Regions from separate parts of the Corynebacterium confusum genome, predicted to be linked through region 2. Evidence: predicted binding sites of a transcription regulator. Region 2 holds the regulator's gene; each other region holds the start of a gene.
The links. The regulator LexA, encoded in region 2, represses DNA repair genes until DNA is damaged. The targets are predictions, from matches to a motif close to CGAACANNTGTTCG.
Positions count from the first base shown of each region.

Region 1 (3,255 bases), 900 kb from region 2:
GAGCCGGATGATGTCCAGCGGGGTCAGCGAGTGCCCGGTGTTGGTGGGCAGCAGGGAATCCGCCTTGAGGTTCTCGAAGTCATCGACCGTGCCGGAGATGATGATGGACCCCAAGCCGGGGTGCGCCTTCTCGCGCGAGCCGAGGTATTCCTGCAGAATCGCAGTGAACTGGTCCGCCATCCGCTGGCGGTAGTTGCGCTTGTCTTCCTCCGGCGGCAGATCCGGGGCTCCCGGCCGCGTAGCGGGCGCAAAGGCCTGGCTCATCAGCGCCGCAGTGGCACCATCCAGGTAACCGCTGACGTGGACGCCGCCGTCGGCATCCGCGGGACTGAACTCCAAATGACGCTTGCGGGTGGCGGCAAACCGGTCCCGGTTGCCGTAGGGATCCCGGCTGCGCGCATTCGCCGCACGAACCTCGCGGCGCAACCATTGAGCGAAGTCTTTCAGATTTCGCTTCTTCGCTTCATCGATGGCCTTGTTGCGCAGCTCGTTCGGGCCGGGGGTGGCGTGCGCGTTCAGGTGCTTGAGTTCGCGGTCGATGATGGACAGGTAGCGGCCGCGGAGGGCCTCCTTTTCCCGCAGCTTGCGCTGGGCCTCGGCGCGGGCCTTTTCCTCGCGTTCCCGGCGAATACGAGCCTCTTCTTCGGCCTTCTTACGGCGCTCCTCGGCCAGCTTCCGGCGTTCTTCCTCCGCCCGTGCTCCGGCCACAGCGTCCGCGTCACCCGGGGAGTCACCAGCAGCGCCCGCTTCAGCATTCTCCGGCGGGTCTGGCAAGGGCGGTAGATCCGACAGGGGAGCGGTCCCGAAGATGGTCTGCCCGTTGCAGAGCCGGTCCTTCGCCTCACCGTAGGACAGCCCCAGCCGGTTCATCAGGTAGTCCATCGCCCGCGTGGAGTTGACGTGGCGCCCGGCGTCGTCGCGTTCGGCGATGAATGCGAAGGCGGCATCGATAGTAGTGATGGTGCCGGAGAGGGCAGCGAGCTTCTCGAAATAAGGGTAGATCTCACCAAAGTACACCGAGTCCACCTCCGTGACGGCGGCGTGCAGGCGTGAGTATGCCTGTTCGATTTCGGCTACACATTCGGCAATGGATTGAGTTGCTTTGGTCATGATCTTCACCCCCCTTGAGGTGCTCGAACCTTTGTTCCTTACGACCTCAATCCTATTCACGCAATCGCCCCACGCAACCCCTATAGCAAAACTTTGTTCTAGATGGTTATATTGTTGGTAAAACGGGGGTAACCTCTCGCAGAAATAGGCATTAACGGCGCCGAATGGGCCGGCAGATGCCCTCAAGTATCCTAATTCTTATGTTCAAAAACGACGGCGGAGAAGCCTCCCGGCGACCATCACTTGACCCGACGGACCCCATCGTCGTCCTCGGTTCGCGCACGACCGCCGGTCGCCCCGAACCCCTCCTTCGCGCCCGCCTCGTCACCGCCGCCCGCCTCGCCCAGGCATACCCCCAAGCCCCCATCGTGGTCAGCGGGCACGGGGAAGCGCTCCCGATGCACAACTACCTCACCGCCCAAGGCATCGACCCGGAGCGCATCATCCTGGAACCCCTGGCAACCAGCACGAACGAAAACCTCGAAAATTCCGCGCGCCTGGTCCCCCGTGGCTCGACGATGACCGTCGTCACCAGCAACTTCCACATCTTGCGCACCCGGCTCTGGGCCTGGCACCTCAAGATTCCTATTGGCACGGTCGCCGCCCCGACCCCAAAGGGCCACAAACTACAAAATTATGCCCGCGAGCTCGCCGCGACGCCGCATTCTGCGCTGCGCATCGCTTGGCGACGCCTCCGGCACCGCCTCGAAGGCCGCCCCGACTAGCCCAAAACTAGCCTCAAGCAGGCCCCAAAACCCTAGGGTCCAGACCCCGCGCCCGGACTTCCGCGCCGGCGCCCACCGCGACGACGTCCCCCGCGGCGCCCACCCCGACGCCGCTTATTCCGCGCGCCAGCACCAGCTCCAGACTCAGCCCCAGAACCGGACCGAGAACCAGCCTCAGCACCAGACCCAGACCCCCGCGTCACCGACTCGGGCAGGCGCGACGCCGCCCGCTTGTGGGCGTCCTTCGCGGCTTCCTGCAGGGCCTTATCGATGCCCTCTGCCAGAGTGTCGCGGACCTCCTTCTGCCGGTAGGCGATGGCGCGCAGCCCCATGATGGCGATCTTGTCGGCGGCGCGGTTGAGCGGGTCGCCGGAGTGTCCCATGACGCGGCGGAAGGTGATGCTGCGCTGCCCCTGGTTGTCCTTCCAAGCTTGCTGGAAGCGGGAGAGTGCGCCCGGGTGGATGCCGCGCCAGCGCTTGCCGAGCTTGCCCTGGCCGGTGATGTAATCGACGGCGCGCAGGGCGGCCTGGCTGTCGCTCTCGATGAGGACGTCGGTGGCATCGGTGTGTACGAGGTACTTCAGGGCCAGGGTGAGGGCCTCGAGCTCGAGCTCGTCCGTGGAGGCCTTCGTGCGGCGGGTGAGCAGCTGGTAGTCGCCGTTGCTGGCGACGAAACACGACGCGCCCTTGATGTTGGTGTCGGAGGAGGCATCGGTGGCGATGCGGGCGGGGGTGGCATCGAAAGCGTTAGAAAAGTCGGAGAACTGCGGCCACCAGTGGGCCTCCGTGGCGGGCGGGGGAGTGGGCTTGCGCTTGGGGGACTGCCCGTTGCGTTTGCCCTGGCGCTTGGCCTTGGTTTCCTCGACGGTGCGCAGCTTGCTGGCCCGCGGGCAAGAGCGGTTGTACTCGGAGAAACTGCCCGTGACCAGGTAGCCCTGCTTCTCCAGCTCCAGGCGCAGCGCCCCGCGGCGGCGGCCGACGTTGCACCAGACCTTCTTCTTGGCACCGTTGAAGCTGCGGATGCCGCTGATGGCGTCGTTGAGGTCGCGCATCACGGGCCCCACGGTGTCTTCCTCCGTGGTGCGCCCGGTGCGGACGAATCGCGGGCCGGGCTTGGCATCCACGGCGATGACCCACCCGTTGAGCTTGCCCTCGGCAGCGGACTTCCAGGGGATGTCCCACATGGCGATGGCCACGTGCACCGGCGCGTTGTGCATTTGCGGGGTGACCTTTCGCGATCGGTAAGTACGCGATTCTGTACCTACCAGCGCGGCGAGATCGACGGGTTCCATGCCTACTAGTAAACCGTACGGGCATCCGGGTCCGTTCCCCGGGGTAGGCACTAGCCCACCAGTCCTCACTAACCGCCGCCCCTGGGCCCCCACGATGCCCACGGGGTTAGGCGGGTGGGGTTCGCCTT
Region 1 covers NZ_CP047202.1:594,674-597,928, forward strand. Annotated here, with positions in the region: gene CCONF_RS02865 (HNH endonuclease signature motif containing protein) at 1-1,110, opposite strand, end outside; gene CCONF_RS02870 (YdcF family protein) at 1,287-1,835, shown strand; gene CCONF_RS02875 (RNase H family protein) at 1,868-3,052, opposite strand.
Region 1: the regulator LexA is predicted to act here: its motif matches at 1,135-1,148, upstream of CCONF_RS02865 (HNH endonuclease signature motif containing protein).

Region 2 (3,255 bases):
GTCGGCAGCGACAACAACGTCCCCGTAGGGGTCTGCGGCGAGGCTGCCGCGGACCCGATGCTCGCCGCGGTGCTCACCGGGCTGGGGGTTAACTCCCTGTCGGCCGCCTCGACCGCCGTTGCCGGCGTGGGTGCGCAGCTGTCTGAGCTCAGCCTTGAGGACTGCCAGAAGATCGCAGCAGCGGCCGTGTCCTGCGAAGGCCCCTCCGAGGCCCGCGAGAAGGTCCGCGAGCTCATCGAGGAATTCTCCCGCCCCGCGGCAGACAACTAAACGCCGCTGAAAAACTACACCCGGCGCAAGCCCACAGCTTAGAGTGGGGCCTGCGCCGGGTGTCCGGCATCTGGGGACTGGGCCTTAGGCGTCGGCGGTGACGACGGTGATTTCGCGCTCGCGCAGCGCGTCGACGAAGCTTTGCGGCGCGGCCGAGTCCGTGATGACGACGTCGATGTCGGAGATCTTGGCAAAGCTGACCAAGTAATCGTTGCCCAGCTTGGAGGAGTCGCACAGGACAACGACCTTGCGGGCGTTGGTGACGAACGCGGCCTTGATGGCCGCCTCCTGCGCGTCCGCCGTGGACAGGCCGTGGTCCAGGGTCAGGGCGTTGGTGCCGATGAAGGCGACGTCGGCGCGCAGCAGCGCCATGGTGCGCAGGGCGGTGTCGCCGACTACTGCCTGGGAAATGCCGCGCACCGTACCGCCCAGCAGCTGGACGTCCTTGATACCGTTATTAGCCAGCGACAGGGCAATGGGCAGGCTGTTGGACACGATGGACAGCTGGTTGGCCAGCGGGCTGGCGGCAATCAGGTCGCTTAAGGCGTTCGTGGTGGTGCCGGCGTCCAAGAAGATGCTGCCCGGGGTCTCGGGGAGGAATTCGAGGGCAGCTTCGGCGATCGCGGACTTTGCCCCGGTGGCCGAGCGCGAGCGCGTGTCCAGGGTGAACTCGGCGGTCTGGAAGGTCTGCGAGGCCACCGCGCCGCCGTGGACCCGGTGCACCACGCCCTCCCGGTCCAGAACGGCCAAGTCGCGGCGAATGGTTTCTGCGGTGACGTCGAATTTGTGGGAGAGTTCCGTGACATTGACGCGTCCCTCGACGGCGGTGAGGGACGCAATCTGCCGACGGCGTTCTTCTGCATACATGGGGGAGTTCTCCTCGGTCCGTGGGTACGCACGCTGATGGGCCAGCGCACACGGTGAAATGGGTCTACTCAAATTGTCTCAGAAAAACCGCGTGGGCAAACACAAACAGAAAAACCCAAGCGCCCGATTCTTGGGTTGCTTGGGTATTTCTTGAGGTAGATCGGGCAAACCGGACCAGGGAACACACACGCGGCGTGAGATTTTGTATGCCCGATTACCTCAGAAAGGGGGAATAACGCGGGAAGTTCCGGGGAATTAAAGCTTGCGCATCACGGAGACGACCTTGCCCATGATTTCTGATTCATCCCCGTTGATGGGGGAATAAGCGTCATTGTGCGGCAGCAGCCAGACGCCGGTGGAGTCGCGGTGGAATTCCTTGACGGTTGCCTCCTCGCCGTCCAGCAGGGCTGCGACGAAGTCGCCTTCCTCCGCCGTGGACTGCGAGCGGACGATGACCCAGTCCCCGTCGAGGATGCCGGCGTCCCGCATGGAGTCGCCGACGACCTGCAGCATGTAGAGGTCTCCGCCGCCGACGACCTCGTCCGGCATGGGGTAGTAAGTATCAATGTTTTCTTCGGCCGTAATGGGGGTCCCGGCGGCAATGCGCCCGACGACGGGGATGTAGCTGACTTGGCCTGCGTCCGGCGGGGTCTGGGGGAGCTCGGCAGACTTGCTGGCCTTCTCAGCCTTCGCGTCTTCCTTTTCGGTGTTGAGGTGGCGGACATCGACCGCGCGCGGCTTGTTGGGATCGCGCCGCAGGAAGCCCTTTTCCTCCAGCTGCCTGAGCTGGTAGGCCACCGAGGAGGTGGACTGCAGGCCGGCCGCGTCACCGATCTCGCGGATGCTCGGCGGGTAGCCGCGCAGGAGCACGGCGTCGTGAATGACCTCGAGGATGCGCCGCTGGCGGGCACTCAAGGAGTCCAGGCTGGGCTTCTGTGAGGATTTGCTGGGTCGGGCCATGGTCTTTAACTCTCCAAGTTGGTTGGCAGGTCGGATAGTCGGTCACAGGCACTGTGGGCCCGCGTAAATTCCTACCTTCATTTCTAGCATGAAAAGTACAAATGTTCGAGACTTTCGCCCGCGCGCTAGACAAACTCTGGGGAGCCTGCTATAAATCGAACACAGAACCTAATTCGAACATTCGGACGAAGGAAAGCCGATGCCATGTCGGAGTCCAGATTTAGACTCGGTGGCACCAAAGAAAGGAAGGATTACTATGACTCTCGCCTTTGAAGACCGCCGTATTGCTGACACTGAATATGCAGCTTACCGCTCCGGTACTCTCGCGCCTTCCGTGGTCCCCGCGGCTGCGGTGTGGGAGCCTTCCGTCCGTGTTTCCGAAAACCGCAATCCCAGCGCCGGTTGGCTGGGAGGTGGACCGGCTGGCGTGGGCGATCGTTATTCTCGAACGCTCACGCTGGATAATCGAACAGACCGTCGTTCGCAGCCCGCGCTTAGTGCTGAGGATTTCGCAGGGCAGCCACGTGGGGCGGTCTCCGAGCAGGCGCGCCAGAAGGGCAACTACGCGCTCGGCGCTGTGTTCGGATTCGCCGTCTTCCTGGGCACGTTGGCGGCGGGCATGGGCCTGGTCGACGGCGCGGATGCGGCCGGTTCCCTGGGCACGGCGGACAGCGCCGTGACCCAACAGGCCACCCTGAACTAGGAGACGGGCTAGCCCGCCCGGTTGAGGCTCGCTCGGGCGCAGTAGACTGGTAGCGCATCCGCTTAATCTGCTCTGGCGGATTGAGTCGGAAAGCTAGAAAGATACGGGGAGCGAGCCACATTGTATTGCCCATTTTGTCACCACGAGCAGTCACGCGTTATTGATTCCCGCGTCGTTGACGCGGGCACGTCCATCCGCCGTCGGCGCGAGTGTTCTTCGTGCCGGGGCCGTTTCACCACGGTCGAGAAGGCGGTGCTGTCCGTGGTCAAGCGCAATGGGCTGTCCGAGCCCTTCAGTCGTGACAAGCTGATCCGTGGCGTGCGGCGCGCCTGCCAGGGCCGCGACGTCTCGGATGACGCGCTGAAGCGCCTGGCCCAGGAGGTGGAGGAGACCGTGCGCAGCCATGGCAGCTCCCAGATCAATGCCAACGATATTGGCCTGGCCATCCTCGACCC
Region 2 covers NZ_CP047202.1:1,492,944-1,496,198, reverse strand. Annotated here, with positions in the region: gene ptsP (phosphoenolpyruvate--protein phosphotransferase) at 1-270, shown strand, start outside; gene sugR (transcriptional regulator SugR) at 355-1,137, opposite strand; gene lexA (transcriptional repressor LexA) at 1,393-2,097, opposite strand; gene CCONF_RS06985 (hypothetical protein) at 2,525-2,800, shown strand; gene nrdR (transcriptional regulator NrdR) at 2,921-3,255, shown strand, end outside.

Region 3 (3,255 bases), 1.2 Mb from region 2:
TTTCCGCTAGGGTCAGCCGGACGAAATTGGAACCGATGAAGCCGGCCCCGCCGGTCACGAGCAACGTAGACATAATGGTCACCATCCTACTTCAGCGGTTGCCTCGAAGCCTGCCACCGTCATCTCCCGCCACGAGCAGCCCAGTAGACCCAAGCTGCCCCGAGGAGCCGCAAGAGCCCCCAAGAGTCCTCAAGAGTCCAGGCGCGCGTGAATCCCCGCCAGGCCACACGGGCGTGCCCTTGGCAGGGGAGGGTGAACAGGGACAACATCTTAACTAAACAACGGAGCCTGGCTGTGCGGGTCTGGCGGGGGAGCCTCGCCGCCTGAGGTGGAACCGGTACGGGGTCCGGGACTAGTGCCAGTGGGTGGTGCACCTCGGTGGCGGACCTTGTGACCACACGATTGCTGGGCCGCGGGCGATTCGTTGAACCGCAGCGGTTGCCCTGGCCCGGCCCGGTGGCCGGTGCGCCTGGTCTCGGGGGATCTGTCGGCGTGGCCCATGTTGTTGGCACCATCCCGGAAGTCGTTGTTATCCACGTGGTGGCGTCGGCACCGGAGCGTGAGGTTGGAAATATCGGTATCTCCTCCCAAAGCCCAGGCGATGACGTGGTGGACGTCGCAGTCAATCCAGGCCCGGTTGCAGTCCGGGTGGGTGCACACCAGCTCGGAAGCGGCCAGGGCAATCTTTTGCCAGAGGCTCGCCGTGCGCCTATTGCGCGCCAGCTCGAGCGGGAAGCCGTGGGGGTCGAGGACGCAGAGGAAGTCGTGCTCAGCGAGCCCCATCCGGAGAAGGTCGAGCGGGCTGACCGAGATACCCGCGGTGGTGGGGAAGCGGCTGTCTCCGGTCATGTTCTCGAGGTCATCCATGGTGAGCGTGACCAGAAGGCCCGCCGCGCCGCCGGTGGACTGGTCCTTGGAGGATAGGTACCGGCGGCAGATATAGCGCAGGTGGTCCACGTTGCGCTCTTGGAAGCTGCGCTTGTCTTCCTGGTCCAGCCCGCTTTCCTTCAAAGCGGCGTTATCCGCGTTGCGGGCGTTCGCCAGGGCGCTCTTGACGAGCGCGGCGGTGGCGGGGTCCAGGTAGCCGCGGACGTGCACGCCGCCGTCGGCGTCCGGGTTGGACAGGGCTAGCCGGCGCTTCTTGTAGGCGGCGTCCTTGTCCTTGGTACCTTCCGGGGTGCGGGCGGCCAAGTTGGCGTTCTTAATCTGCTTGCGCAGCCAGTCCCGCAGCGTGTGCAGCGAGGTATCTTTTGCCTTTTCCAGGGCCTGCTCGCGCAGCTGCTTGTGGCCTGGGGTGGCGTGCTGGTTGAGGTGTTTGAGCTCCGTCTCAATCATCGCCAGCACCTTGGCGCTGGTGGTTTGGCCGTCTTCCAGGAAGCGCTTGCGGCGGCGCTCCTCAGCTTCCCTTTCCGCCTGCGCCCGGCGTTGCGCTTCCGCGTCGGCGGCCTGCTGGCGGGCGCGTTCTTCATCGCTGACAGCCTGGGCGTCGTCGGGCAGGGGAGTCGGTTCCGGTGCGGGCGCGGCCTCCTCGAGAGGGCTGAACAGATCGCGGCCGGTCTCGAGCCGCTCCCGGGCGGTGGCAAAGTCCAGGCCGAGGCGCGCCATGAGGTAGTCGATGGCCTTCGAGGAGCCGACCTGGCGGCCGGCGTCGTCGCGCTCGGCGAGGAAAGCGAAAGCGCCATCGATGACGGTCTTGTTGTTGAAGGCGTATTCGAAGGCCTCGAAGCCGCGGTGGAGGCGTCCGAAGGACAGGTCTTCGGGTTTCTTCATTAGGGAGCGTAACCGCTCCATGGAGCCAGAGATTTCTTTGAGCGTTGCTAGGATTTCGTCGTGCTGGTCAGTCATGGCGGTCACCCCCTAAGGAACCGTCGCGTAGAACCTTTTTTCGCTTACGTGTTCTAGTATAACGATAAAAAAGCCCGTGTCAACAGCAAAAAAGAAAATATGTTCGACTTTACTAAAGTGCCTGTTCGCCAGAGCTGGCTTAGTTTAAGTAGAAACTAAAATCGGCAGCCAACCCAGCCGGCCCAGCCAACCCAGCCGAATCCCAGCGCCAACTACTTCGGGAACCGCGGCAATTCCTGCTCGTTCAGCCATTGGTTCCAGAGGCCCTCCACGTCCGCGACAGAAACATCGGAAGCGCCCTCTTCTGCGTCCTTCACAGCCCCCACCAGAGCCTCCCAGAAGTCCCGCGCGACGACGTTTCCGTGCTGGTTATCGGCGAGGTAGGAGCGGACGAGGGGGAAGAAGGTGGCATCGCCAAGCAGGTGCCGCAGGGAGTGGATGAACAGGGCGCCGCGCTTGTAGACGCGGTCGTCGAACATGTCGCGGGTGCCGGGGTCGGCCAGCAGGAGGTCGTGGGGCTTGCGCGAGAGGACCAAGTAGTGGGAGTGGGCGGCATCGTGGGCCATGGCTTGGCCGGTGTGCTCGCTCCAGAGCCACTCGCAGTAGCAGGCGAAACCTTCGTTGAGCCAGATGTCCTGCCAGCGGCTAAGGCCCACCGCGTTGCCGAACCACTGGTGGGAAAGCTCGTGGAAGATGAGCCGCTCGAAGGCGTGGTCGCCGCGCACGTGGTTGGAGCCAAAGATGGAAATGCCTTGCGCCTCCAGCGGGATTTCCAGCTCGTCTTCGGTGACGACCACGCGGTAGTCGGGGAAGGGGTACGGCCCGAAGGTCTCGGCCAAGAAATCGAGCATCTCCTGCTGGCGGCCGAATTCCTCGGTCACCTGTTCGCGCAGGTCAGCGGGCGCGTACGCCACGGTGTTGGGCCCCAGGCGGAACTCGCTGAACTCGCCCACCAGCACCGTCGCCAGGTAGGTCGCCATGGGCTTATCGATGCGGTAGTGCCACGCCGTCCGCGACGGCCCCGCCGTGGCCTTGTCGACCAGCGTGCCGTTGGCGACGACGGTGAAGGGGTTGTCGGCAGTGATGGCGAGGTCAAAGGTCGCCTTCTGGCTCGGGTGGTCGTCGCACGGGAACCAGCTCGGCGCCCCGTTGGGCTGGCTGGCGACTAGGGAACCGGACTCGGTCTCCTCCCAGCCGATTTCACCCCAGGGGCTGGCGATGGGCCGCGGGTTGCCGCCGTAGCGGATGGCCAACGTGATTTCTGCCCCCGATGCCACCGGCTCCGCAAACGAAATCCGCAGCTTGCCGCCCGAGGTCCTAAAGCGGGCCACCCGCGGGCCGGCGGGGCAGCTGACGCGGCGCACCGCCATCGCGGGACCCAGGTCGAGCTGCAGGGCATTCAGGTCTTCC
Region 3 covers NZ_CP047202.1:247,448-250,702, forward strand. Annotated here, with positions in the region: gene rfbB (dTDP-glucose 4,6-dehydratase) at 1-76, opposite strand, end outside; gene CCONF_RS01225 (HNH endonuclease signature motif containing protein) at 271-1,845, opposite strand; gene CCONF_RS01230 (M1 family metallopeptidase) at 2,058-3,255, opposite strand, start outside.
Region 3: the regulator LexA is predicted to act here: its motif matches at 1,938-1,951, upstream of CCONF_RS01225 (HNH endonuclease signature motif containing protein).